3 regions of the Oceanobacillus sp. M65 genome follow, and region 3 is predicted to be linked to each of the others. Evidence: riboswitches for the same ligand, from Rfam matches in the RefSeq annotation. Region 3 holds a riboswitch; each other region holds the start of a gene.
What was found. Region 3 has a riboswitch for S-adenosylmethionine ahead of ACTWPF_RS02460 (aminotransferase class I/II-fold pyridoxal phosphate-dependent enzyme). Riboswitches for the same ligand answer to the same signal wherever they lie in the genome.

Region 1 (8,271 bases), on a different contig from region 3:
TTGTTGTATGTAGGGTTCATTCTTTTAGCACCGGTCACCTACATACTAAGTCTGCGCTTTCTTTTAGGTATTGTCTTACTTACTACTACTTGCTTTATTACCATACAATTTTTTAAAGCAACCAGGAATCGCATGGAAGATGTAATATACTTATTGCTAAGCGCGGCTGCGATCACAAACAATGTCGTATGGGCCATTATTTATAGCAACACAACAATTGAACGATTTTTCTATCCTGTTGATCTTTTAATTACAATTTTTCTCTTCTCCGCTTTCTGGTTAAAACGTTTTTTACGAAACGTACATCGTATACAGGGACTTTCAGAAGAACTTATCCAAGTGGACAAGCGGAAAGACGCATTCCTTGCTAATACTTCACATGAACTACGTAATCCATTACACAGCATGATTAATATTGCGCATTCTGTGTTGCATAGTAAAGAAAATAAATTGAATCAAGAAGACTATCAAAATATGGAACTACTTATAACGGTTGGAAAGCGGATGTCTTCTATGATCAACGACTTGCTGGATTTGGGGCGAATTAAAGAGAATAAGGTAACCTTACAGTTGAAACCACTTCCTTTACAAGCAGTTACCGCAGGAGTTGTTGACATGCTTCAGCATCTCCTTGAAGATAGACCAGTCCAGATACAAACTGATGTTCAGGGCGATGTTCAACCAGTACTAGCTGATGAAAACAGGCTGATTCAGATTCTCGTCAACTTACTTCATAATGCGATTAAGTATACGGACAAAGGAACTATTACCATTTCTACCAATTACATGGATAACAAAGTGGTTATATCTGTTGCGGATACTGGAATTGGCATGAAAGAGGAGCGGATCCATTCCATCTTCAAGCCATATGAGCAGGGTATAGAGGAGGATGTCGACGAAGTTAGGGGTGGAGTTGGCTTAGGCCTAACCATCAGCCATCAATTAGTTAAGTTGCATGGTGGGGAGATTGAGGTTCATTCTGCCTTGCATAAAGGATCGGTATTTTCCTTTTCTTTGCTATTAGCAAAGGAGGAACATTCTGTTGTTGAAACACCTAACCTCCCAGTTATTTCCCATCTGGAAGCTGCTGTTTCAAAAGCCATAGAAACGACTCATCCTATCCTTTACTCAGAAGCACCAAAGCTACTCGTGGTGGATGATGAAACAATCAACTTGCGGGTGCTAAAAAACATATTAGCTTCAGAACAATATGAAATAACAACTGCTGTTAGTGGAGCAGAGGCGTTGGAAAAATTAAAAACCGATACATTTCACTTGCTCATTAGTGATGTCATGATGCCATATATGTCTGGTTATGAATTAACGAAAAAAGTTAGAGAGCAATACACGCTTTCTGAGTTGCCAATTCTATTACTAACAGCAAGAAATAGCTCAGAGGATTTGTCTACTGGCTTTGCTTCCGGAGCCAATGATTACATTGTAAAACCTGTGGATCCACTAGAATTAAGGTCTCGTGTGGATGTACTTGTAAAGCTAAAAACCTCCATTGCGGAGCATATGCGAATGGAAGCGGCTTGGCTTCAAGCACAAATCAAACCTCATTTTTTGTTTAATACTTTAAATTCCATTATGTATTTAATGGAGATAGATGAAGAAAAAATGCGGTATGTTTTAGATCACTTCATTCAATTTATCCAAACTAGTTTTGCATTTAAAAATACCGAAACCTTGGTTAGCCTAGAAGAGGAATTAGCACTTGTCCATTCCTACATTGAAATAGAAAAAGCGAGGTTTGGTGATCGTGTTAATATAAAATGGGATGTGGATGCAAGAATTAAAGTCCAATTGCCTCCTCTTTCCATCCAAACATTGGTTGAAAATGCAATAAACCATGGCATTTTAAAACAGCCTGCAGGCGGCACCATAACAATTAGTGTAAAAGCATATGAGGGTTTCACAAGGATTTCTATAATGGATGATGGCGTTGGCATGAACTCTGAACAACAGGTACGCCTCACAAAACATAACCCTAGAGAGAGAAAAAGTGTGGGAATATACAATACAGATAGACGACTGAGACAGTTGTTTGGCGAAGGAATAACTATTAAAAGCGAACAAGCGAAAGGTACCATTGTTTCATTTTTCGTTTCAAATGATCAGAGCTAGGAGAAACAACCTTACTTCTCCAACATTTTTTCTTCTATTTGCATGATTTCTGTAAGGATTTGTATAAGCTCCGTTCTTTTTCTAACCCCAAACTTACGATATATCTTACTGACATAGTCACGTACTGTTTTTTCTTTTAGCTTTAGATACTCTGCGATCTCTATGTTTTTTTTATTCTTATAAACCAAAAAGGCAATTTCGTTGTCTCTGCGTGACAAAGAAAAATGCTTTCCAAGCTTATGATTAAAAAGTTGCTTTTCAAAAAAATCCTCCGTCCGGATATTGACTAGTAATGTTCTTACAAGTTCTCCTGATACGACATGTTGATCTTCGCACACATTACTAATTGACTGAACGAGACAATGTGGTGTTACATTATTAAGTATAAAGGACACCACACCTATTTTTAATCCATAAAAAATAGCATCCTTTCTACTCGAGGATAATACAAACATTAGCTTCATTTCTGGGAAGGAGTTCTTTATTGTTTCAGCTAAGTACAGCCTCTCCTCGGCATAGTGAACTAAAATAAGGTCGGGTTGATCATCTGAGATTATATCCTTTATCTCGCTCTCGTTTTCTACAATTCCTATCAGGTTAATATCAGCTTCTCTCGACACCCTGCTGTACAATTTGTGAGTAGAAATACTTGGTGGACCGATGATTAATAGTTTGACCATATAGACACCTTCTAACGTTGATAAATTACTTAATAAGTTTATCCTTAAATACTGTACAAGTTCTATACATGAAGTAAGTGTGCTAAATAAAATGGAAGTGAAGGTCCCTCTCCTCCTACGGAGAATTAGCAATGCGTGGAAAATAGAATTTCTATTTAGCTTAGTAATTTTTACATTTAATTATTACCCTTTACCAACTCCTCACTTGAAACAGATTATAAAAAGCAAACCCTTATTACACATAGGGTTTGCTCTTAAGGTTTTTCTACCTGTCTATTTCTTTTAGGCTAGAGATATTTACTTCTTTTAGTGCTTGGGTAGCGAGCTGGTCTGCCTCCCGATTTTTCTTCCGAGAAACGAGTTCAAATTCTACCTCTAAGCCTAGTTTTGCTAGTATGTCCTCGATACGGTTCGCCCAATTAGCTAGCTCTTTCTCATAGACAGGCCAGTCCTCGCTAAGTTGATTTATAACGACCTGGGAATCCCCAATAATGGTTATAGGCATATGGTGCACACCTAGTTCCTCCACTTCCTTTACACCCAAGTGAAGGGCAGCGTATTCCGCCTCATTATTTGATTCAAGCTCTTCTACAAGTGCATTCCTTCGAAGACGATAAGCTTTTTCATTTTGTTCATAATAAATGGCACATCCGAGGCCTGATTTTCTCGTTTTTAAGTCATAGCCACCGTCAAAGTATATTTTCACATCATGTGGCTCTGTTTTTATCTCTTCCAACTGCTTGCGTAATTCTTTTAAATTCCAGCTATATTCGTGTGTATCAATGAATTGTATATTATTAGCTCTTCCTGTTCTTTCCATGTCTTCTGCTAATAACAATGCTTTTGCCGCACGCATTTCATCTGAGTATAGAACAGTATCTGCACCCTTTGGTGTACGGTAAGTAAATGAAATAATTCCTTTCACCTGCTGACCTCCATTCTCCATATCGCACTTCTTCTCTAGCCTTCCTATATTCCCTAAATTTATGAACGTTAGGCTTTGAGTATCACGAATTATTTCTTTCCCAAAATTATAATATGAGGATAGCACATAACAGACTTTTTCTCCTAGCACTTCCTTATACTTGTTACCATTGCAAATCCCCTGAAAGTTAATTATGTAATAAAAGCCCTATCATGCTTCAGCACAATAGGGCTTAAAAGTGATTATTCTTCAGTCATCCAGCCCGGTTTCCCAAAGCCTTGAAATTCCTCATCAATAATTTGTTCAAATTCATCTGATTCGATAACTTCTTTAATATCTTTGGCAAACTGCGCATCAAGATCATCTGTATTAACTGCAACAACATTCCGGTAATTATCTGGCATTTCTTCCAGAGCCAGCGCATCCAGCAGATCCATGTCGGCAGCAAGGGCAAAGTTTCCTGGAACTGCAGCAGCATCCTCACTATCCACTAAACGTGGCAGCTGTCCTGCTTCCACTTCAACGAATTCAAGATTCTTTGGATTATCCACAATGTCCTTAATAGAAGCCTTTAATGGGTCTACTTCTTCGCTTATAGTGATTAACCCCTGATCTTGCAACATTAATAATGTTCTAGAAAGATTAGTAGGATCATTTGCAATAGCAATAGTACTTCCCTCAGCAATTTCATCCGTAGTTGTAAAAGTATTTGAATATAAACCCATTGGTGCTGTAGGAACAGCAATCACAGAGGATAGATCCATTTCGTTTTCTTCTGCAAAGGCTTCTAAATAGATCGTATGCTGAAACAAGTTCGCATCAATGTCTCCTCTTGATAAAGCATTGTTTGGCTGTACATAATCAGTAAACTCTTGGTTCTCTACTTCATAGCCCTTTTCTTCTAATAATGGCGCAAGAGCTTTTGTTACCATATCACTGTACGGCCCTACAGTAGCCCCAAATTTAATGGACTTTGATTCACCCTCATTATCCCCTGCTCCAGAGTCATCGTTCCCACACGCTGCAAGTAAAAGAATACATAATAATGCCGTAATTGATATAAGTGTCTTTTTCATAGTTGTTCCTCCAACTTGTTTTTATTTTTTATTTACAGTCTTGGCAATAAAATCACCAAGATATTGAATAAGCTGTACCAACACAATTAATACAATAACTGTTGTAATCATTACCGTGTCGTCATACCGGTAATAGCCATAGCGAATGGCTAAATCACCAATCCCGCCACCACCAATGGTTCCAGCCATGGCAGAATATCCTATCAAACTAATTGCGGTGATCGTCAACCCACTGATAAGTCCAGGCTTTGTTTCAGGGAGAATAATATCCTTGATAATTAACCATGGAGATGCCCCTACGGCAATAGCAGCTTCGATTACCCCTTTATCAATTTCTCTTGCAGCAGATTCTACAATCCGGGCGTAAAAAGGAATGGCCGCAACGGATAGAGAAACAGAAGCTGCAAGTGGACCAGTAATACGTCCGACGATGAGGTCTGTAACAGGGAATAGAAAGACAAGCAAAATAATAAATGGTACAGAACGAACTAAATTCACAATGATACCAATTATTCTTTTTGCGATCCGGCTTTCCCAGAATAGTCCTTTGTCTGTTACATAAAGCAAAATACCGATAGGGAGTCCAAGAATCAAGGCGACGAGTAAGCCTATACCCACCATTAGCAATGTTTCAAAGAAAGCCGTGTTCAACTCAGGAAGGATCTCTATTATTCTATCGAGCATGCTGGATCACCTCCACTTGCTTTAACCGCTCTTCTAAATATTGCTTAGCAGAAGCTACCTCTTCCGTTTCTCCTAGCAATTCCATAATAAAAATGCCTAAAGGCGTCTCTTTTATGTACTCCACCTTGCCGTGAAGGATATTGCCACTGACCTGAAACTTTTGCAGCATATCTGACACTACGGCGTCACTCGCTAAGTTACCGCGAAACTGCAATTGGAGAATGGTACCTTTGCAGGCTTCAAGCAACTTTGCTGGTAAATCAAAGTTCAAAATGGTATCAATGAACTGCTTTGTCAGTTCCTCCTGTGGATTTGCAAAGATGTTATAAGATGGTCCTTGCTCAATAATTCTTCCATCCTGCATAACAGCACATGTATCACAAATCTCCTTCACCACTTCCATTTCATGGGTTATTAAGACAATGGTGATTCCAAGCTCTTGGTTAATTTTCTTTAATAACTGCAAAATGGATTTTGTTGTGCTCGGATCCAATGCTGAGGTTGCTTCATCGCATAGTAGGACATTAGGATTGTTCGCAAGCGCTCGCGCAATACTAACACGCTGTTTCTGTCCACCACTTAGTTGTGCAGGGTAATGATTTATTTTATCTGTTAAGCCAACTAGTTCAAGAAGCTCCTCTACCCGCTTCTTCCTTTGTGATGGAGCTACTCCAGCCGCTTTTAAGGCAAACGCAATATTATCGAATACGGTTTTAGCTGAGGCTAGATAGAAGCCTTGAAAGATCATGCCGATCGACTGTCGTGCTTCTCGTAACTTCTTTGGGGAAAGCTCTAATAAATTTACACCGTCCACCATTATTTTTCCTGAAGTTGGCCGTTCTAGTATATTCATACAGCGAATTAGGCTACTTTTTCCTGCACCACTATATCCTACAATGCCGTATATTTCTCCCTTAGGTACTTCCAGTGAAACATTATCCACACCAACGACTTGGCCGGACTTTGTTTCATAGATCTTGCTTACTTTTTCTACCTTAATCATAACGTTCACTCCAATTCCGCCAGTAAATCCAATCCATCAAAAAACCCCCTTTCATCATGAAAGAGGGTGTCGATTACAAGTATCTCACACTTATCTTTCAGAATGAATCATTCTGAAGGAAGTAGCACCACTCCAAATGGAAGGTTGCTGTGACATCTACGGGCCTTTCCCTCCGTCACTCTAGATAAGAAATATTCATATTGTTAGCATAATGATTATCATAGTCTTCGAACTCCACTTTGTCAATAGCTAGTTTAAAATATTCCTAGCTTTCCAATTCGAGCTGCAGCTTCGGCAAGTCGCTCTTCATCAGCTAGCAAACCAGCTCGTACAAATCCCTCTCCCGCTTCACCAAAGCCATTACCTGGTGCTACAACAACGTGTGCTTTTTCCAAAAGGAGGTCAGCAAATTCCTCTGATGTATATCCTTCTGGGACAGGAAGCCATGCAAAGAATGTACCGCGGGGCGCTTGAACGTTCCACCCAATTTCCTGCAATTTTTCTACAAACACATTTCGTCTACTCTCATAGGTAGCTACCAATTCATCTACAGCCGTTTGATCACCAAGTAAAGCCTTCTCTGCTGCTTGTTGCACAGCGCCAAACAAGCTAACGTATAAGTGATCTTGAATCAGGTTGAGGCTTTTTATCACGGAAGTGTTTCCAACAGCAAAACCAACACGCCAACCAGCCATATTATACGTTTTAGACAAGGTATACATTTCTACCCCAATATCCTTTGCTCCAGCAGATTGCATAAAACTTTGCGGTTTCTTTCCATCAAAGCCAATAGCCCCATATGCAAAGTCATGTACTACACAGATTTCATTCTGTTTTGCCACTTCAATTGTTTCATCAAAAAATTCCTTGTTTGCAACACCGGCAGTCGGATTGTTTGGATAGTTTAAAAATAGTAACTTTGCTGCTTCAAGGTCAGCTTGATTTAGTTGTTGATAATTTGGTAAAAAATTATTTTTTTCTAACAATGGCATAAAAACTGAATTTGCATTGGCCATGGCAATTCCGGACATGTAATCTGGATAGCCAGGGTCAGGTAGTAATGCTGTATCTCCTGCATTTAACAAGCATTGGCTAATTTCAACCAGTCCTGTTTTTGCACCAAATAGAATCGCTACCTCTGATTCTGGATCAATATCGACATCGTATTCCCGCTTGTAAAAGGTTGCCACCGCTTCTTTAAGAAAAGCATGGCCTGTAAACGGGGAATATTTATGATAGACAGGGTTATCCGCTGCTGTCTTTAATTCTTCTACTATATGGTTTGGCGTTGGCAAATCAGGATTCCCCTGGCCAAGATTAATCACATCATGCCCCTCACTGCTTAATGCTTGTACTTTTTTTACCAATTTGGCAAAAAACTGCTCTGGCAGGCGTTTCAACGTATCTGATACTGGAAAGCTTTGCACGGTTTTCTCACCTCTAATAATTCTAAAATTCTAATTATCTATGTTAGCCAATTCTGCATCGTTTGTAAAGCTGTACTTACCAAAGGATCAGGTTAATTGACAGGAAAATAAGGCGATGGGATAATAAGCACCAATAACAACGAGCACTTAAATTAGGATCAGGCTGTTAGCTTACCCTTGCTTTTATGAAGGAGTTGATTTTATGATACTGTCTGTTGCCTTGTTGCAGATAGACATTACGTTTGGAGACCCGGTAGCAAATGAAGAAAAGGTAGAAAGAAAGTTTGCAAGTTTAAAAGAAAAGAAAGTAGATGTGGTCGTTTTACCCGAGCTTTGGACAACTGGCTAT
Region 2 (8,271 bases), 1.1 Mb from region 3:
TCATAGCAGGAAGGGTGGCGGGGAATATCGCTTCTTTAAATTGCTGCCACCGTGTTGCTCCAAAGCTTTTCAATACTTTTTCATAATTGGGATCTACCTCATTGAATGCGTTATAAATAACTAATGTCGTGATGATAACTGAAATGAGTGCTCCCATCGCAATAATGGAAACATAACCTGTACCTAGTGCAACGATTAAAATCGGTCCCAAAGCAACTTTAGGCATGGCATTCATAATAACAAGGTATGGATCCATAATTTTCGAAAATCGTGTAGAAGACCATAAAACACTCGCAAATAATATACCGACAAGTGTACCTATAATAAACCCGGCAATTGTTTCAAATAAGGTTATCTGAATATGTTTTACCATGGAGCCATCCGCCATATTAGAGAAAAGCACTTGGATAACCTCTGAAGGAGAGCTGAAGAGTAGTGGATCAATCCAATAGAGTCTGCTTGCAACCTCCCAAAAACCAATAAAAGCAAGTAATAGGAGCAGCTGCCATGTGATGACAATTCTCTTTTCTCTTTTTAACTTATATTTGTGTTGTTGAAATAACTGATTATCTGTGTTTGTTTCGGGTGCCATTCTCTTCTCTCACCACCTTTCATTCTGCAGGGTTCCCTTCTTTATCTTCCAGTTCCTCCCATACTTTATCAAATAGCATTTGATATTTAGGGTGTTTGCGTACAGAAAAAGGAGCTTCCTGTCGTAGTTCAATCGGGACTTCAAATACTTTTGAAATCATACCAGGGTTGGCTTCCATTACAAAGATTCTGTCCGCCATAGCAATTGCTTCTCCAATGTCGTGTGTAACAAGGATAGCTGTTTTGTTGAACGCCTTTAAAGTAGTAGAGACAAGGTCTTCAAGCTTAAGTTTAGTTTGATAATCTAATGCAGAAAAAGGTTCATCAAGAAGTAAGATTTTTGGGTCATTAAGTAATGTTCTTACAAGTGCGACTCGTTGACGCATCCCACCTGATAATGAACCTGGGTAATCGTCTGAAATGCCAGTAAGTCCTACTTGTTTTAACAACATTTCCGCTTTCGTACGGATTGCTGGGTCATTACTTCGGTGGATCTTAGGGCCAATCATCACATTTTCAAGAATAGTCTTCCAGGGAAACAAGTAATCTTGTTGTAGCATATAACCAATAGCTTTATCAGATGGCTTTATTGGTGTGTTCTCCAGAAAAACATTCCCTGAAGTATGCTCTACAATCCCTGCTATAATGGAAAGAAGTGTTGATTTTCCGCAACCGCTAGGACCAAGTAACGCGACGAATTCCCCTTGCTTAATGGAAAGAGAGATATCCTTTAACGCTTTTGTATAACTACTTGCTGAAAAATAATGATGGGTTACATGATCTAATGTGAGAAATGACATTTGACCATCCTCCCTAATCATTGATAATTTCTTCTGCGATGGTTGTATTTACAAGGTCCTCATATGGAATATCAGCTGGAAGTTCTCCTGCTTCCTCCATAATAGCTTTCAAGTTATCCCATTCTTCTTTATCAAGTATTGGATTTGTAGCAAAGGATTGCTGCCCCTTGTATCTCTCGATAGAGGAGGCTAATAAATCAAGCTCCGTATCCTCGAAATAAGGCTGTATAACACTGGCAATTTCTTCTGCACTATTTTGTTCAACCCACTGCTGTGCTTTGTAAACAGCACGAGTGAATTTTTGCACTTCTTCTTCATTTTTATCAAGATAGCTTTGCTTGGTCATAAAGACGGTATACGGAACATTGCCGGATTCTTCTCCAAACGAGGCTACGATATGCCCATTGCCTTCTTTTTCAAATGTGCTTGCTGTCGGTTCAAATAATTGAACATACTCTGCATCTCCTGAAACGAAGGCACCAGGTATGTTAGCAAAATCAATGTTCTGCTGAAGATCTAAATCATTTTTGGGATCAATGCCATGTTTCTTCAGCACAAATTCACCAACCATTTGAGGCATGCCGCCTTTTCGTTGGCCTAAAAATGTACTACCCTCTAAATCTTCCCACTCAAAGTCAGGTTTTGGTTCTTTCGCTACAAGAAATGTGCCATCTGTCTGTGTTAACTGAGCAAAGTTAATTGCTGGGTCCTTTGAGTTTTGTGCGTAAACATATATGGATGTTTCCGAACCGACCAATGCAATGTCAGCTCCGTCGGAAAGAAGTGCCGTCATGGTTTTATCGCCACCCCATGTGGTCTGTAGTTCTACATCCAACCCTTCCTCTTCAAAATATCCCTTTTCCAACGCGACGTATTGTGGTGCATAAAACAAGGATCGAGTTACTTCAGCAAGCTTTATGGAGGAAGTGCTGCTTTGGTTGCATCCGAGCAAAATGAGTGGCAATAAAGCTACTATAAGCGTCATTTTAATTAATTTTTTCATTTTATTTGACCCCCCTTAGTTTAAGTAGATAGTTATGTCAAAACATTTTATGCATTCGCCTAAAATGTGTGATGGCCTATTACATAAGTGCATAAAAAAACGGCCTCCTTGTAGAGACCGCTGAAAAACGTATAAAAAATCTTCTTAGAAATATTGGTTACATGTAATTTTGGTATCTAGGTCCAGCTTGCTTAATCGCATTACTAGCTTCTGTGAACTTTTCAAAATTTCTGTGGAACATCATTGCAAGTTCCTCCGCTGCTTTTTGATAATCTGCAATGTTTGCCCATGTATTGGCAGGAACTAAGAGCTGCTCAGGTACACCTGGAACATGGTATGGAATCTCTAATCCGAATATTTCATCTAGAATGGTTTCTGTATTATTTAATTCGCCTTTCAATGCTGCATATACCATTGCTCTTGTGTAGGATAATTTAATACGTTCGCCACCATCTTCGTAAGAGCCACCAGTCCAACCTGTATTAATCAAAAATACAGTTGCCGAATGTTCCTCTATCTTTTTGCCAAGCATTTCTGCATAGACAGAAGGAGAGAGCGGCAAGAATGGAGAACCAAAGCAGGCCGAAAAAGTTGCTTGGGGTTTAGTCACTCCACGTTCAGTCCCAGCAAGCTTGCTCGTGTAACCACTGAGAAAGTGATACATCGCCTGTTCATTCGTTAATTTACTAATCGGCGGTAGGGTCCCAGAGGCATCTGCAGTTAAAAAGATAATGGTGTTTGGGTGACCAGCGATACTTGGGACCATCACATTCTCCATATGTTCAATAGGATAAGCAGCTCGCGTGTTTTCCGTTAGGGACGTATTGGAATAGTCTGGCTTGTCATTCTCGGAATCAAGCATGACATTTTCCAAAACAGAACCAAATCGTATGGCATTATATATTTGTGGTTCTTTTTCTTCTGATAAATTAATGCATTTAGCATAACAACCGCCCTCTATATTGAATATACCATTATTACTCCAGCCATGTTCATCATCCCCGACTAATTTTCTGTCAGGGTCAGCGGATAGGGTCGTTTTGCCTGTTCCAGATAACCCAAAAAACAAAGCGACATCTCCCTCATCCCCGACATTGGCAGAGCAATGCATGGGAAGGATATCTTGTTGTGGCAAGAGATAATTCATCACAGAAAAAATTGATTTCTTTATTTCGCCCGCATATTCTGTGCCGCCAATTAGAATGACTCGTTTTTTAAATGAAACAATAACAAATGTTTCCGAATTAGTACTGTCTGTATCAGGATCTGCAAAACATCCCGGTGCAGATAGGACTGTAAATTCTGCTTGGTGGTTGGCGAGTTCTTCCTCTGTTGGGGTTATGAAAAGCTGCCTTGCAAACAAGCTATGCCAAGCATATTCGGAAACTACTTGGATCGGCAGGCGGGAGTCTTCATCTGCCCCAGCAAATCCTTTAAATCTATATATTTCTTTCTGGTTTTTCAAGTATTCTGTTGTTTTTTTGTATAGTCTTTCAAATGCATCCTCATCAATAGATTGGTTGACTTGACCCCAATCGATTTTAGAATCACTGACTGCGTCGCGAACAATAAATTTGTCCTTAGGAGAGCGACCGGTATATTTACCAGTGGTTGATCTAATTGCACCTGTGGAGGTTAAAACTGCTTCCATTTTTGCTAAGATTATCTCGATAAGCCGTGGGACAGTTTCATTCTCCAGTATCGGAGTATGCTGCTCTAATTCAGTACAAGGGTTTTTTTCTACCATTTTCACTTCACTGCACCTACCTTTGGTAATGTGTTGTATTACGTTGCCTTAATGTGATTATTAGTATAACACATTTAATTGAATAGTCCATACTAAATATCTAATCTAATCATATGAAATTTTCGCAAACCTTGTTACGAACCAAAAATAGTTGACATGTCAGTTCTCATTCGATAAGCTAAATTTCGAGCGGATACTCTCTTATTCAGAGTAGGTGGAGGGACAGCCCCGATGAAACCCAGCAACCATCACATCGGTGAAAAGGTGCTAACCTGGTGCAAGGAAATTTCCTTGAACAATAAGAGCGAAAGGCTGGTACTCCTTTCCTCATTACTGAAGGAAGGGCTTTTTTTATTTTATAAAAACCTTTGTTATGAAATAGCAAAACTTGATGAACAGAGATCCGTAACAGAAATCAAAAGGAGGATTAAGCACTATGGCTGCTAATCGTCGTTTATTTACTTCAGAATCGGTAACAGAAGGGCATCCTGATAAAATATCTGATCAGATTTCAGATGCAATTCTAGATGAAATTTTAAAGAAGGACCCATATGCGCGTGTTGCTTGTGAAACAACCGTTACAACAGGTTTGGTGCTCGTAGCGGGAGAGATTTCTACAAGTACGTATGTAGACATTCCGGCTATTGTAAGAAAAACGATTAAAGAAATTGGGTATACGCGTGCAAAGTATGGCTTTGATGCGGATACATGTGCCGTATTGACAGCAATTGATGAACAATCTGCTGATATTGCCGGAGGTGTAGACGAGGCACTAGAGTCTCGCCAAGGAAAAATGAGTGATGAAGAGATTGCTTCTATTGGAGCAGGGGACCAAGGACTTATGTTTGGTTTTGCTTGCGACGAGACGGAGGAACTCATGCCATTACCTATTTCACTTGCACACAAATTGGCGAAGCGTTTGGCTGATGTAAGAAAAGAAAAGGTATTAGATTACTTGCGTCCAGATGGGAAAACACAGGTAACTGTTGAATATGATGAACAGGACCAACCAGTAAAGGTAGATACGATTGTTATTTCTACACAGCATCATCAAGATATCACAACAGAGCAAATCGAAAAGGATTTAATTGAACATGTTATTCGTCCAGTCGTACCAGAGAATCTTTTGGATGAAACAACGAAGTATTTTATTAATCCAACAGGCCGCTTTGTGATTGGTGGACCACAAGGAGATGCTGGGTTAACTGGCAGAAAAATTATTGTGGACACATACGGTGGATATGCTCGACATGGTGGGGGAGCCTTTAGTGGGAAGGATTCAACGAAAGTGGATCGATCCGCTGCTTATGCTGCACGTTATGTTGCGAAAAACATAGTAGCTGCAGAACTTGCCAAGACTTGTGAGGTACAACTAGCCTATGCTATTGGTGTAGCTGAACCTGTTTCAATTGCAGTAAACACTTTCGGAACAGGAAAAGTGTCTGAAGAAGCGTTAGTGCATGCAATACGCAAACTATTTGATTTACGTCCAGCTGGCATTATCCGTATGCTTGATTTGCAGAAACCTATCTTTAAGAACACGGCAGCATATGGTCATTTCGGAAGAACAGACATCCTCTTCCCTTGGGAAAAGACAGATAAAGTTGTAGAATTAAAAGCGTTGATGGAGAAGAAGTAGAAAAAGATCAATTATAGAAGCCGAATGGACATTCGAAATGATGAGGTACCTTTTAGGGAACCATCTGTTTTTTCGAAATCCGTTCGGCTTTTGGGTTTTCACGGTACTTGATAATAAATCTAGAGTGGAAGATGAAGGCTTTATGTATACCTCCATTAGATTGCTTTCTCTAAAGGGTGGTATGTGCTTTGTAATATTGTCCTTTTTCCACATATGATTTTCGAATTCGATCCATTTCTGCAAGGTCCTCTTCCGTTAAGTTCCTTACTACTTTGGCTGGTCTCCCAAGAGCTAGCGTATTGGGGGGGATTTTCTTACCTGGAGGGACAAGGCTTCCAGCACCGATAAATGCCCCTGTACCAATTTCTGCACCATCAAGAATGATGGATCCCATTCCAATTAATGCTTTTTCTCTAATGATTGCAGAGTGTAGGGTGACCTGATGCCCCACTGTTACATCATCTTCAATAACTAAAGGCATTCCAGGACTTTGGTGAAGCATAGATAAATCCTGAATGTTTACGCGTTCCCCGATTCGAGTGGGTGCCACATCCCCACGAATGATCGTCTTAAACCAAACACTGCTTGATTGATCTATCTCCACATCTCCGATAATAGTAGCGTCTTTTGCAATAAATGCTGTTTCATGAATTACGGGCTGCTTATCCTGATATTGATGAATCATTTGAATCCTCCTCCATAATATGGTGATATAATTAGTATAGCAAAAAATACACGCTTAAACTGACTGAAGGAAGGCAAACAAATGCGAAACAATGTTCCAACATCATCCATCACATTGCTGAAGTCGTTACAATCGAAAATTTTCCCTGAAGTGGAAAAGGAGCTAAACTACTGGAAAGCAAAAGCAACAGCAATTCCGAATCAAGAATTACGTGATCAAGCACTTGCAAGTATTGGTTCTAAAAAATTCCATTGTCAAGGTGGGGCTGTGTACGCGCTACTTGCAGGAGAGAGAAGTGGCGAAGCAATCAAATTTATTGTAGCCTACCAAACAATTAGTGATTATTTAGACAACCTTTGTGATCGGAGTACATCTCTTGATCCAGCTGACTTCCGATTGCTTCATGAATCCTTGTTTTGTGCCTTGGATCCCGATCAGCAAACACAAAATTATTATGCTTTACGAGAAGATCAGAATGATAATGGTTATTTACATGATTTAGTCCGCACGTGTCAAGTTCAGCTAGCCCTGGTTGAACGGCACGTAGCACAACACTTTTTAAATCGTCTTGTCTCACTATATACAGATTTGCAAGTTCATAAGCATGTAGACATTAGAGAAAGAGTGCCGCGACTCGAAAACTGGTTCAAAGAAGAAAATGAAGACGATGAGTTGGCTTGGTATGAATTTGCTGCTGCTTCCGGATCAACTTTAACTGTCTTCTGCTTAGTGAGTTACCTGTTAGGCGGGAAGCTGGATGAGCCAAAAGCGAAAAGCATCTTTGAAGGCTATTTCCCTTATCTGCAAGGATTACATATAATGCTCGATTATTATATTGATCAAAAAGAGGATGTGGAGGCAGAGGATTTAAATTTTTGCTTTTATTATCCTAATGAGGAAAAAATGAGCCAGCGATTATCACTGTTTATCCAGAAAGCGGCTGACCAAGTACAGCCACTTCCAGATAATTCGTTTCATCAGATGATAAGACAAGGTCTTGTTGGTCTATACCTTGCTGATCCTAAGGTAAAGCATCTGACTAATGAAACAAAGTTAAAGAAGCATTTATTAAAAACAAGTGGAACCAATGCACGTCTTTTTCACTTGTTTACAAAACTGTATTACAAAATGAAAAAATAACCCTGTATTTAATGATAAACTATTCAAGGATTCTCTCGTTCCTATCTTTTCTGGATCGCGATAATAAATGGCGGATCATTTTGTTGATTTATAAATCCATACTGTAAAACATGAAATGCTCGCTGCGGTAATCTCATAGCATATTTTAGCACGGTTTGCATCTCGTCCTTTCCACCCTCATGACCATGGTAGACGACAAGCACAACTAACCCTTTTGATTTTAAAACGGGTAAAATGTTTTCGATCGCTTCTACAGTGGAATCTCCACTCGTTATGATTTGTTTGTCACTTTGAGGTAAGTAACCAAGGTTAAAAATTGCACCCCCAACTCGTTCAATGTCTTTCGTTTGTAAATGTGACGTAACATTCGCATGACTATCTAAAATTAAGGACACGTTGGTGTAGTTGTTTTCTAATAATGTTTGCCTTGTCTGATCAATTGCTTCTTGCTGAATATCGAAGGCTAGCACTTGACCTGTGCTCCCGACCACCCTGCTTAAGAACAGTGTGTCATGGCCATTGCCACATGTGGCATCAATTACAGTTTCTCCCTTTTCTATAGAACCCTCTAACAGATAGTGGGCATAATTTAGTATGTTCATTATCATAGACGTACTCCTTTCGCGTTTCATAGTAACAGTTTATCAAAAATCCGCACCTATTGTC
Region 3 (8,271 bases):
TTTCATACCCCGAAGAAGCAGCCATGCATCAAATGGAGAAATAATGCCTCCAATATCTTTCTGTGTTGTCATGGCAACTGAATCAAGAAACGCTTTCTTTCCTACTACTAGGCCTGCTATCACATCACCATGCCCACCAATATACTTGGTAGCACTATGAACTACGATGTCACAGCCAAGTTCAAGTGGTCGCTGTAAATAGGGTGTGGAGAATGTATTGTCGACCACAACAGGAATATCATACTCCTTTGCTATATCTGCAACCATTTTAAGATTAATTAACCGGATCGTCGGATTAATTGGTGTTTCGACATAAATACATGCTGTTTCTGGTTTTATTTTTTCTCGGATACTCTCTTCAGTATCCATTACTGAAAAGTCATGGCTTATCTGGTACTTCTCTTGTAGCATAGATAAAAGGCCGTAGGTACAGCCATAAAGCCCTGAAGAACATAGAATATGATCGTTTGCTTTTGTTAGAGCAATTAGCACTGAAGACACAGCAGCCATTCCTGAAGCAAAAGCTAGACCACGTTCAGCCTGCTCTAATGAAGCAATTCTCTCTTCTAGAATCTTTACTGTTGGATTCCCTAGCCGTGAGTAAATGTAGCCCTCTTCCTCCCCTGCAAACCGCCTTTCTCCTTGTTCTGCGGTAGCAAATGTGAACGTGGAGGTCTGGAAAATAGGTGGTGTCAGACTCCCCAGCATATCCTTTGCGTCATAGCCCTGGTGGATAACTGCTGTTTCGATATGTTGATCGTCTTTCTTCACAAAGATCCCCCCTGAAATGATTTCTTATTCTACTACTATCTTATTCTATTAACACTTTTTTTGAAAGCGTTTTCTTATAACTACAATCATGCTTTTTGCTTTTTAGATCAGACTCTTTTAAAATGGAGTTTATTTGATAAAAGAAGTTTTGCAGTTACACGCGGGGGACAAATTTGTATAGAAAAGAAGGGTTGGCATGAACGCAAAACAGGAACAAACAGGCATTCTACTAACTGCAGGGGCATATTTACTCTGGGGTTTTCTACCGATCTACTGGAAGGCAGTGAATCATGTATCTGCTGGTGAAATTCTCGCACACAGAATAGTATGGTCGTTCGTCTTCATGCTAGTACTCATTGCCTTGCTAGGAAAGTGGTCCACCGTACTCAAGGAATGCAAAGCAATCTTGACCAACAAAAAGCAATTAATTGCTGTGATTTTTGCATCCATTATGATTACACTCAACTGGCTGACCTTCATTTGGGCTGTGAATAGCGACCATGTTCTTCAAGCAAGCCTTGGCTATTATATTAATCCATTAATTAGTATATTACTCGGTATTCTCGTGTTAAAAGAAACCCTGACAAAAAGACAGCTGGTTTCCTTTATTCTTGCAGGTGCAGGCGTTCTATTTTTAACAGTTAGCTACGGGGTTTTCCCTTGGGTATCCTTATTGCTCGCTATGAGCTTTGGGCTATACGGATTATTTAAAAAGAGATTAAATGTAGGAGCTTTTGCTAGTTTAACAATTGAAACAATGTTTATTACACCAATAGCTATCCTTTATTTACTGATTATCCCGGAAAATATTTTTCAGGCTAATACTTTCTTTACGTCCTCCACCTTGCTACTCATTGGCGCAGGAATCGTTACAGCAGTTCCGTTACTTTTGTTTGCAGGTGGAGCAAGAAGAATACCGCTAGCCATGATTGGGTTTCTCCAATACATTGCTCCGACCATTATGTTGGTTCTCGGTGTGTTTGTATATAATGAAACCTTCACTACTGCTCATTTAATCGCATTTTCTCTTATCTGGATAGCCCTCATCAACTATATGCTATCAACTTATTTCCCTTTTCGAAAAAGGGCGAGAGAATAGACCGTATGTCACTTAACAAGAGGTTCTTGCCTCTTGTTTTTTTACTATACAATTATTTTCAATAAACGGTTGACAATCGCGTATAATCGGTTTTATAATGTGAATAATTTAAAAATTAAATCTCTTATCAAGAGCGGTGGAGGGAATAGGCCCTGCGAAGCCCGGCAACCTGAAAGCAAACCTTGTTTGCTTCCGATGGTGCTAAATCCTACAGATCATCTTGGATCTGGAAGATAAGAGGAGGAACGTGAATTATACGCCCTCTTCTTAGGAAGAGGGCTTTTTATATTCCCCCCTCCTCCCCCAGACCGGTTACACTGCAAACTGCAGTCTTACATCGAAAAGCTGTTGACTGGCAGTCCATAATCTTAAAGGAGGAATTTACATGTCATCATTTACTTACCAACAGGATGAAACAACGTTACTTCACGGAGGACAGGTGCCTGATCCATCTACCGGGGCAAGGGCTGTACCCATTTATCAAACAACTTCTTATGTGTTCAATAATACGGAGCATGCACAAAACCTATTTGGTTTATCAGAAGCGGGCAACATTTATTCACGGATAGGGAACCCAACGGTTGACGTATTTGAACAACGAATTGCCCAACTGGAAGATGGAGTTGCAGCTGTAGCTACGTCATCAGGTATGGCCGCAATATCCTTTGCAATATTAAACATTGCCGGATCTGGAGATGAAATTGTTGCAGACAGCAATTTGTATGGTGGTACCTACAACTTATTTACTCACACGTTGCCGCGCTATGGAATAACTGTAAAATTTGTAGATGGGACCGATCTTGAAGAAATCAAGAATGCTATAACAGACAAGACAAAAGCTATTTTTGGAGAAATCATTACAAACCCTAGTCTAAATATCTTTGATGTAGAGGCTGTATCAGCCATCGCTCACCAGCATGGCATCCCGCTCATTATTGATAACACGTTTGCACCGTACTTAACCAAGCCACTTACTTGGGGAGCGGATGTCGTTGTCCATTCAGCTACAAAATGGATCGGTGGACATGGAACAACAATTGGTGGTGTTGTGGTTGACGGTGGCCGCTTTAATTGGAACAATGCGAGATTTAAAGGGTTTACTGAGCCTCAGGAAAGCTATAACGGATTACGTTTTATTGATGTCGGGGCAGCCGCCTTTGCGACAAAATTACGCGTAGAGCTTTTACGTGATATTGGAGCTTGTTTAAGCCCACAAGGTGCCTTTCAGTTATTACAGGGACTGGAGACATTACATTTGCGAATAGAAAAACACACTAAAAATGCTCAAGAAATTGCTGCGTACCTAGCCGATCACCCTGCTGTTGAATGGGTAAACTACCCTGGTCTACAAAACCATCCCTCTCACCAGCTAGCTAAAAAGTATTTAAAAAACGGATATGGTTCTATCATAACGTTTGGCATAAAAGGTGGCCGGGAAGCTGGCCGGAAACTGATTGATTCCATATCATTATGGTCACATGTAGCGAATGTGGGGGATGCGAAGTCACTCATTATCCATCCAGCCTCGACTACCCACCAGCAGCTTAACCCAGAAGAGTTGAAAAGCTCCGGGGTGTCGGAAGAGTTAGTTCGATTATCTATCGGGTTAGAAGCTACTTCTGACCTGCTAAGCACATTGGATGAGGCGATCAATCAGGCTGTTGGTAAAACAACGAACCAAAAACCTTCGGAAAAAGATGCAATAGAATGGCTCGTCAGATCTCCATTCGACCGAAGTGATGGGACAGTAAGACAAAAAGCAATCGCAGTTTATACTGAAGGAAACAATAGAGAAGTGAATAAAACAATTGAACAGCTTAAAGCACTCGGATTCCTTGTTCCAACAATCCAGCAGGAAATCAACGGAGAAAAGAATCGTTTTACTCAGTTAGCAGATGTACCTTATCAAGTAGACGCTGTCTATGTAGATCACAACGTCCTTCCATCTGACACTTTAGAACAATTCATAAATAAGCAAAGCAGTATCTTATGGGTACGTTATCTAGAGGGCCATACACAACTTATCGAAAATGCTGAGGCAACCGGGATTACAGTTGTCTCTGGAAATACCCCCTATGATGAATTCATCCGCTTAAGGGGAGGGCTTCCTGAGAGTGTGATTGCAGGAGTGTGAGAATGGAAATTTCCTGGGAGGTTATCTTGTGATAAATGAATCAACCAAAGCACTACTCTTCAAGGGTAAGGAGGGCGTTTTATGACAAATTCCCAGAGAACGGTTGCTACTACTGGGGACATCACCATTGGACCACTCCTCCTCACTTCTGGGGAGCTGCTTGAGGAGGTTTCTCTCCGTTATGAGATTTCCGGACCAGAGGGTGCTCCTTTTATTCTTGTATGCCACGCCTTAACAGGGAACCAGCATACAATTGGAAATGATAAAAATCCCGGCTGGTGGAGTGGTCTTATTGGCGAGAGTATGTATGTTGACACAGACGCCTATCAAGTCCTCACCTTTAATGTACTTGGTGGTTGTCATGGCTCAACAGGTCCCACCACTATTCATAACAAGACCAATGCGGCCTACCGAAGTCATTTCCCTGACATCACGGTTAGGGATATGGTCCATGCTCAACACAAGGCATTGACAATAATGGGTATCCACCACCTTGCTGCCGTGATGGGAGGATCACTCGGAGGTATGCAGGTAATGGAATGGGGACTCCTCTATCCAGATAAAATGGATAAACTCATCGTTCTTGCCTCTACTCCAGTGTTTACAGACTACGGGATTGCTTACAACCATATTGCTGAAACATCCATTAAACAGGATCCCGCCTGGAAAAATGGCCAGTATGAATCGAACCATTCATTAAAAGGATTGGAAATTGCTAGGATGATTGGCATGGTCACCTATAGAAGTGCTACCTTGTTCAATCAGCGTTTTGATCGAAAAGGTAATCAACTTAAATATGACGTTAGTAGTTATTTAGACCACCAGGGAAAAAAATTGACAGAGAGGTTTGATGCGAACAGTTATTTGACGTTGCTCCGTGCAATGAACGAGCATGATATTGGAAAGGACAGAGGTGGTTGGGAGGTTGCCGCAAGAAGTATGAAGCCTCCCCTGCTTGCAATAAGCTACGATAGGGATTTAATTTTTGAGCCCTCCTTCATGAAACAGTTCGTAAGCGAAGTGGCAAATGGAAGTTACTTTCACGTAGATACAGAGTTTGGCCATGATGGTTTTCTAACAGAATTCAACAAATGGGGACCTGTGGTCGAACACTTCCTAAACAATTAATATAATAGCTTACAGAAAAACAGGTTTATCTTTCTGCAAAATGGGGGAAAATAAAGATAACCCCTTTTCTTTCACATATCGCCTTTTAAAAGGCGATTTTTCTTTGATGTTAAAAGAAAAGCTCAGAGCCCACGTATTAAGGAAGGCCGACTAAGAACGCCACGTCCTGTGGCAACGCCGGCATGACCCGGATCCTCCGGGCCCACGTACGAACTGCGCCTGGCCATGCCAGATGGCTCCGTGTTGCCACGCAAAGTGGCGATTTTAATGGAGCATTCCTACGTAGGAGATAAAGGAATCTCGATGAGATACGAATCGATGATGACTTTCACCCTCCGGGTATAAGGGCGACTAAGCCTCTGGTTTTCACCAGTCGGCAAGTCTTCTTTATCGTAGGGTGATGCGTGAAGCCGCCTAGTTTCTGACGCTCTGAGCTAGACAAAGAAAAGCTCAGAGCGCACGTATTAAGGAAGGCCGACGAAGTTCGACCCGTCCTGGGTTAACGATCGGCATGACCCGGATCCTCCGGGCCCACGTTGCTCTTCTAACCTAGTATTCCTACATAACATACAAAAGAAGTTGTCCACTTCCTAAATGACGGAATTCATGAGATAATCTAGTGTGATATTTTAGAAGTACTAGCCTGACAACATGTAATACAGGCCTATCTTGCATAGGATAATATGAAACCAACAAATTAATCTGTTGGAACTTACACTCCCTGACATGTTAAATAAATTCAAACAGCTAGGTGTGGGATATTGATGAAAAAACGTAATGTAATAATACTTATTTTGCTCTCCGTTCTTATTATCGGTATCGGCATGGTTGTTATCTATTCTTACCAGCCTAAACCGCAATTTAAAGATGTAACTATTATGGAAAGCGAACTGCCGGAAGAAGAAAAAGAGGACCTTGAAAAAGAAGAAGAGGAGCAGACTGAACAAGAGTCAGCTAGCGAAACAGAACAAAAGCCCCTTTCAGAGATCGTTGTTAATGTCGTAGAAAGCACCTTGGAGTTCTTTTCATTAAGAGAGACACATGTAACGGCCATCGGTGATTCGCTCACCCAGGGGGTTGGGGCGACAAATGAACAAGGTGGGTATGTCGGAATATTGGACCGTTCCATTAACAAGGAAGAGGATCTTGTAGCAATTGATAACCTTGGGATACGTGGAAATCGATCAGATCAGTTACTCTCTAGGTTAGAAGATCCCGAGGTGGTCGACTCCATACATCAGTCAGACATTGTCCTCATTACGATTGGTGCGAATGATATTATGCAAGTGGTAAAAGAAAATTTCACCAATCTAAAAATGGAAGACTTTGATGAAGCACGGGACTCGTACGAAGATAGATTAAGGAAAATCTTTTCTAAAATCCACGATATTAGTCCGAAATCTCAAATATACTTGCTAGGTTTTTACGATCCTTTTAGTAAATATTTCCGAGAAATTAAGGAGCTTAGCGTTATCGTTGAAGAATGGAATGGTACTAGTCGTAAGGTCACGGAGGAACTGGATAATACAATGTATATTCCAACGAGAGATCTTTTCGAAGGGTCAGAAGCTGATCTGTTTTCCGAAGATAACTTTCATCCCAATGATAAGGGATATAAACGGATTGCTAAAAGGGTGCTTGAATATCTAACAAGTGAAGAAGGATGAAAACAATGACAGATCGAAAAGAACGTAGGAAAGTAAAAAGTAAATGGAAAAAGTTATTTTATAGCTTATTAGCGATAAATGTTGTAGTGGTAGTCATCCTCCTTGCGCTTATCTTCTGGCCAGTCCCTGATGCTTCCTATCCCGAAAATGAGGCAACATCTCAGGATGAAAGCTCAGAATTTGTTGTAAGAACGACAAAACAAAATCTTAACGACCTAATAAACGCTTATACAGACCAATTATTGAAGGGCACGAGTCATCACTACCGTATCGAATTAGATGAGGATGTACACCTGATTGGAGAACTTCCTGTATTCTCCGCAACAGTTCCGCTCTCTGCACACCTGGAACCATTGGTACAGGAAAATGGGGATATTATATTGAAGCAAAAATCAATATCCATAGGGTTACTTGAATTACCGAATCGAAAAATAATGGAGTATATTGGAAAGTACCTCCCTATGCCAGACTGGGTGACCGTGAATCCAAAAGAGGAAGAAATTTATGTTGCCGTTACAGAAATGGATATTCGAAGTAATTTCGAAGTTGGTGTAGAACATATTGATCTTGAGGCAAATAATCTTGCTTTCCGTATCCGAATCCCTTATCAGACCTTAGGAATTGACTAATGTTGTTGGGAGAGGAAAAAGTAATCGTAATTGCATCGTAATTCTCTCCTAACATAAAAAAACGAGCAATAGCTCGTTTTTATCGAATAACAAATCGTTTAACTTTAGAAGATAATAGAAAAATAAATGATTGCTTTTGTTCTGTCTGCGTTCCAGTTACCAAAGTTTTCTCTTGCCTCATTAAATGACGCGGATAATGTTCTAATTTCCCTTGGTAAATTAATTGCATACCTTCCAGCGTTCGTAAATCACCAGGCCTTATAAAATGGGATGGTTTCTTTACCTGGATTGTATTTACACCCTCTAGTACTGTCGCCACAAATTGTGAGCAAAACAGGGCGTTTTTACGATTTATTTTAATATGAAATAATACGCCAAAAAGTCCAATGAAATTATATCGATAATTATCTTTCTTTGCTTCAATTTCTTTTATATTTTCCATGATCTGTTCGCATTCTTCTGCTGAAATGCTACAACTGTATACAGCACACTGAGAGTTTCTTAGAAAATCACTTGTTACGTCTTCTTCTACAAATCCTCCAATAAAAGGGTTTCTTGGACGTTTTCTTCCAAAGCTATATACTTGTCTTAGCTCTCCATCAAGAGAAATGGAAACGTGGTTTAGCGATTGCCGTGTACAAAAGTTTATGGCCTTTGCCAAGTAAGTACCTGTATCAGTAAATAGCAAATAAATTGTTCGCTCTTGCAAATCAGTCCCCCCTCTCCAATCTTTCTTCTCTCTATATGTTAAGATGCTTGTTTCATAATCCCTTTTTATCTACTATTGCAAAAAACGAACAAATATACAAGTAAATTTTTAGAAAAGATTACTTCCTATTATAA

Region 1: another riboswitch for S-adenosylmethionine. It lies ahead of ACTWPF_RS12280 (methionine ABC transporter ATP-binding protein); the one in region 3 lies ahead of ACTWPF_RS02460 (aminotransferase class I/II-fold pyridoxal phosphate-dependent enzyme).
Region 2: another riboswitch for S-adenosylmethionine. It lies ahead of metK (methionine adenosyltransferase); the one in region 3 lies ahead of ACTWPF_RS02460 (aminotransferase class I/II-fold pyridoxal phosphate-dependent enzyme).

What each region holds. Positions count from the first base shown of each region.
Region 1 is NZ_JBQQCJ010000003.1:32,182-40,452, forward strand. It holds gene ACTWPF_RS12255 (hybrid sensor histidine kinase/response regulator) at 1-2,127, shown strand, start outside; gene ACTWPF_RS12260 (LuxR C-terminal-related transcriptional regulator) at 2,139-2,807, opposite strand; gene ACTWPF_RS12265 (reverse transcriptase-like protein) at 3,073-3,732, opposite strand; gene ACTWPF_RS12270 (MetQ/NlpA family ABC transporter substrate-binding protein) at 3,975-4,808, opposite strand; gene ACTWPF_RS12275 (methionine ABC transporter permease) at 4,830-5,492, opposite strand; gene ACTWPF_RS12280 (methionine ABC transporter ATP-binding protein) at 5,482-6,495, opposite strand; SAM riboswitch class I at 6,583-6,686, opposite strand; gene ACTWPF_RS12285 (pyridoxal phosphate-dependent aminotransferase) at 6,750-7,922, opposite strand; gene ACTWPF_RS12290 (carbon-nitrogen family hydrolase) at 8,125-8,271, shown strand, end outside.
Region 2 is NZ_JBQQCJ010000001.1:1,578,967-1,587,237, forward strand. It holds gene ACTWPF_RS07475 (ABC transporter permease) at 1-592, opposite strand, end outside; gene ACTWPF_RS07480 (ABC transporter ATP-binding protein) at 612-1,391, opposite strand; gene ACTWPF_RS07485 (ABC transporter substrate-binding protein) at 1,405-2,394, opposite strand; gene pckA (phosphoenolpyruvate carboxykinase (ATP)) at 2,552-4,141, opposite strand; SAM riboswitch class I at 4,340-4,446, shown strand; gene metK (methionine adenosyltransferase) at 4,578-5,780, shown strand; gene ACTWPF_RS07500 (gamma carbonic anhydrase) at 5,950-6,465, opposite strand; gene ACTWPF_RS07505 (tetraprenyl-beta-curcumene synthase family protein) at 6,547-7,605, shown strand; gene ACTWPF_RS07510 (class I SAM-dependent methyltransferase) at 7,647-8,213, opposite strand.
Region 3 is NZ_JBQQCJ010000001.1:507,941-516,211, reverse strand. It holds gene megL (methionine gamma-lyase) at 1-771, opposite strand, end outside; gene rarD (EamA family transporter RarD) at 968-1,870, shown strand; SAM riboswitch class I at 1,992-2,110, shown strand; gene ACTWPF_RS02460 (aminotransferase class I/II-fold pyridoxal phosphate-dependent enzyme) at 2,256-4,004, shown strand; gene metX (homoserine O-acetyltransferase MetX) at 4,086-5,132, shown strand; gene ACTWPF_RS02450 (SGNH/GDSL hydrolase family protein) at 5,897-6,799, shown strand; gene ACTWPF_RS02445 (YpmS family protein) at 6,805-7,428, shown strand; gene ACTWPF_RS02440 (hypothetical protein) at 7,508-8,137, opposite strand.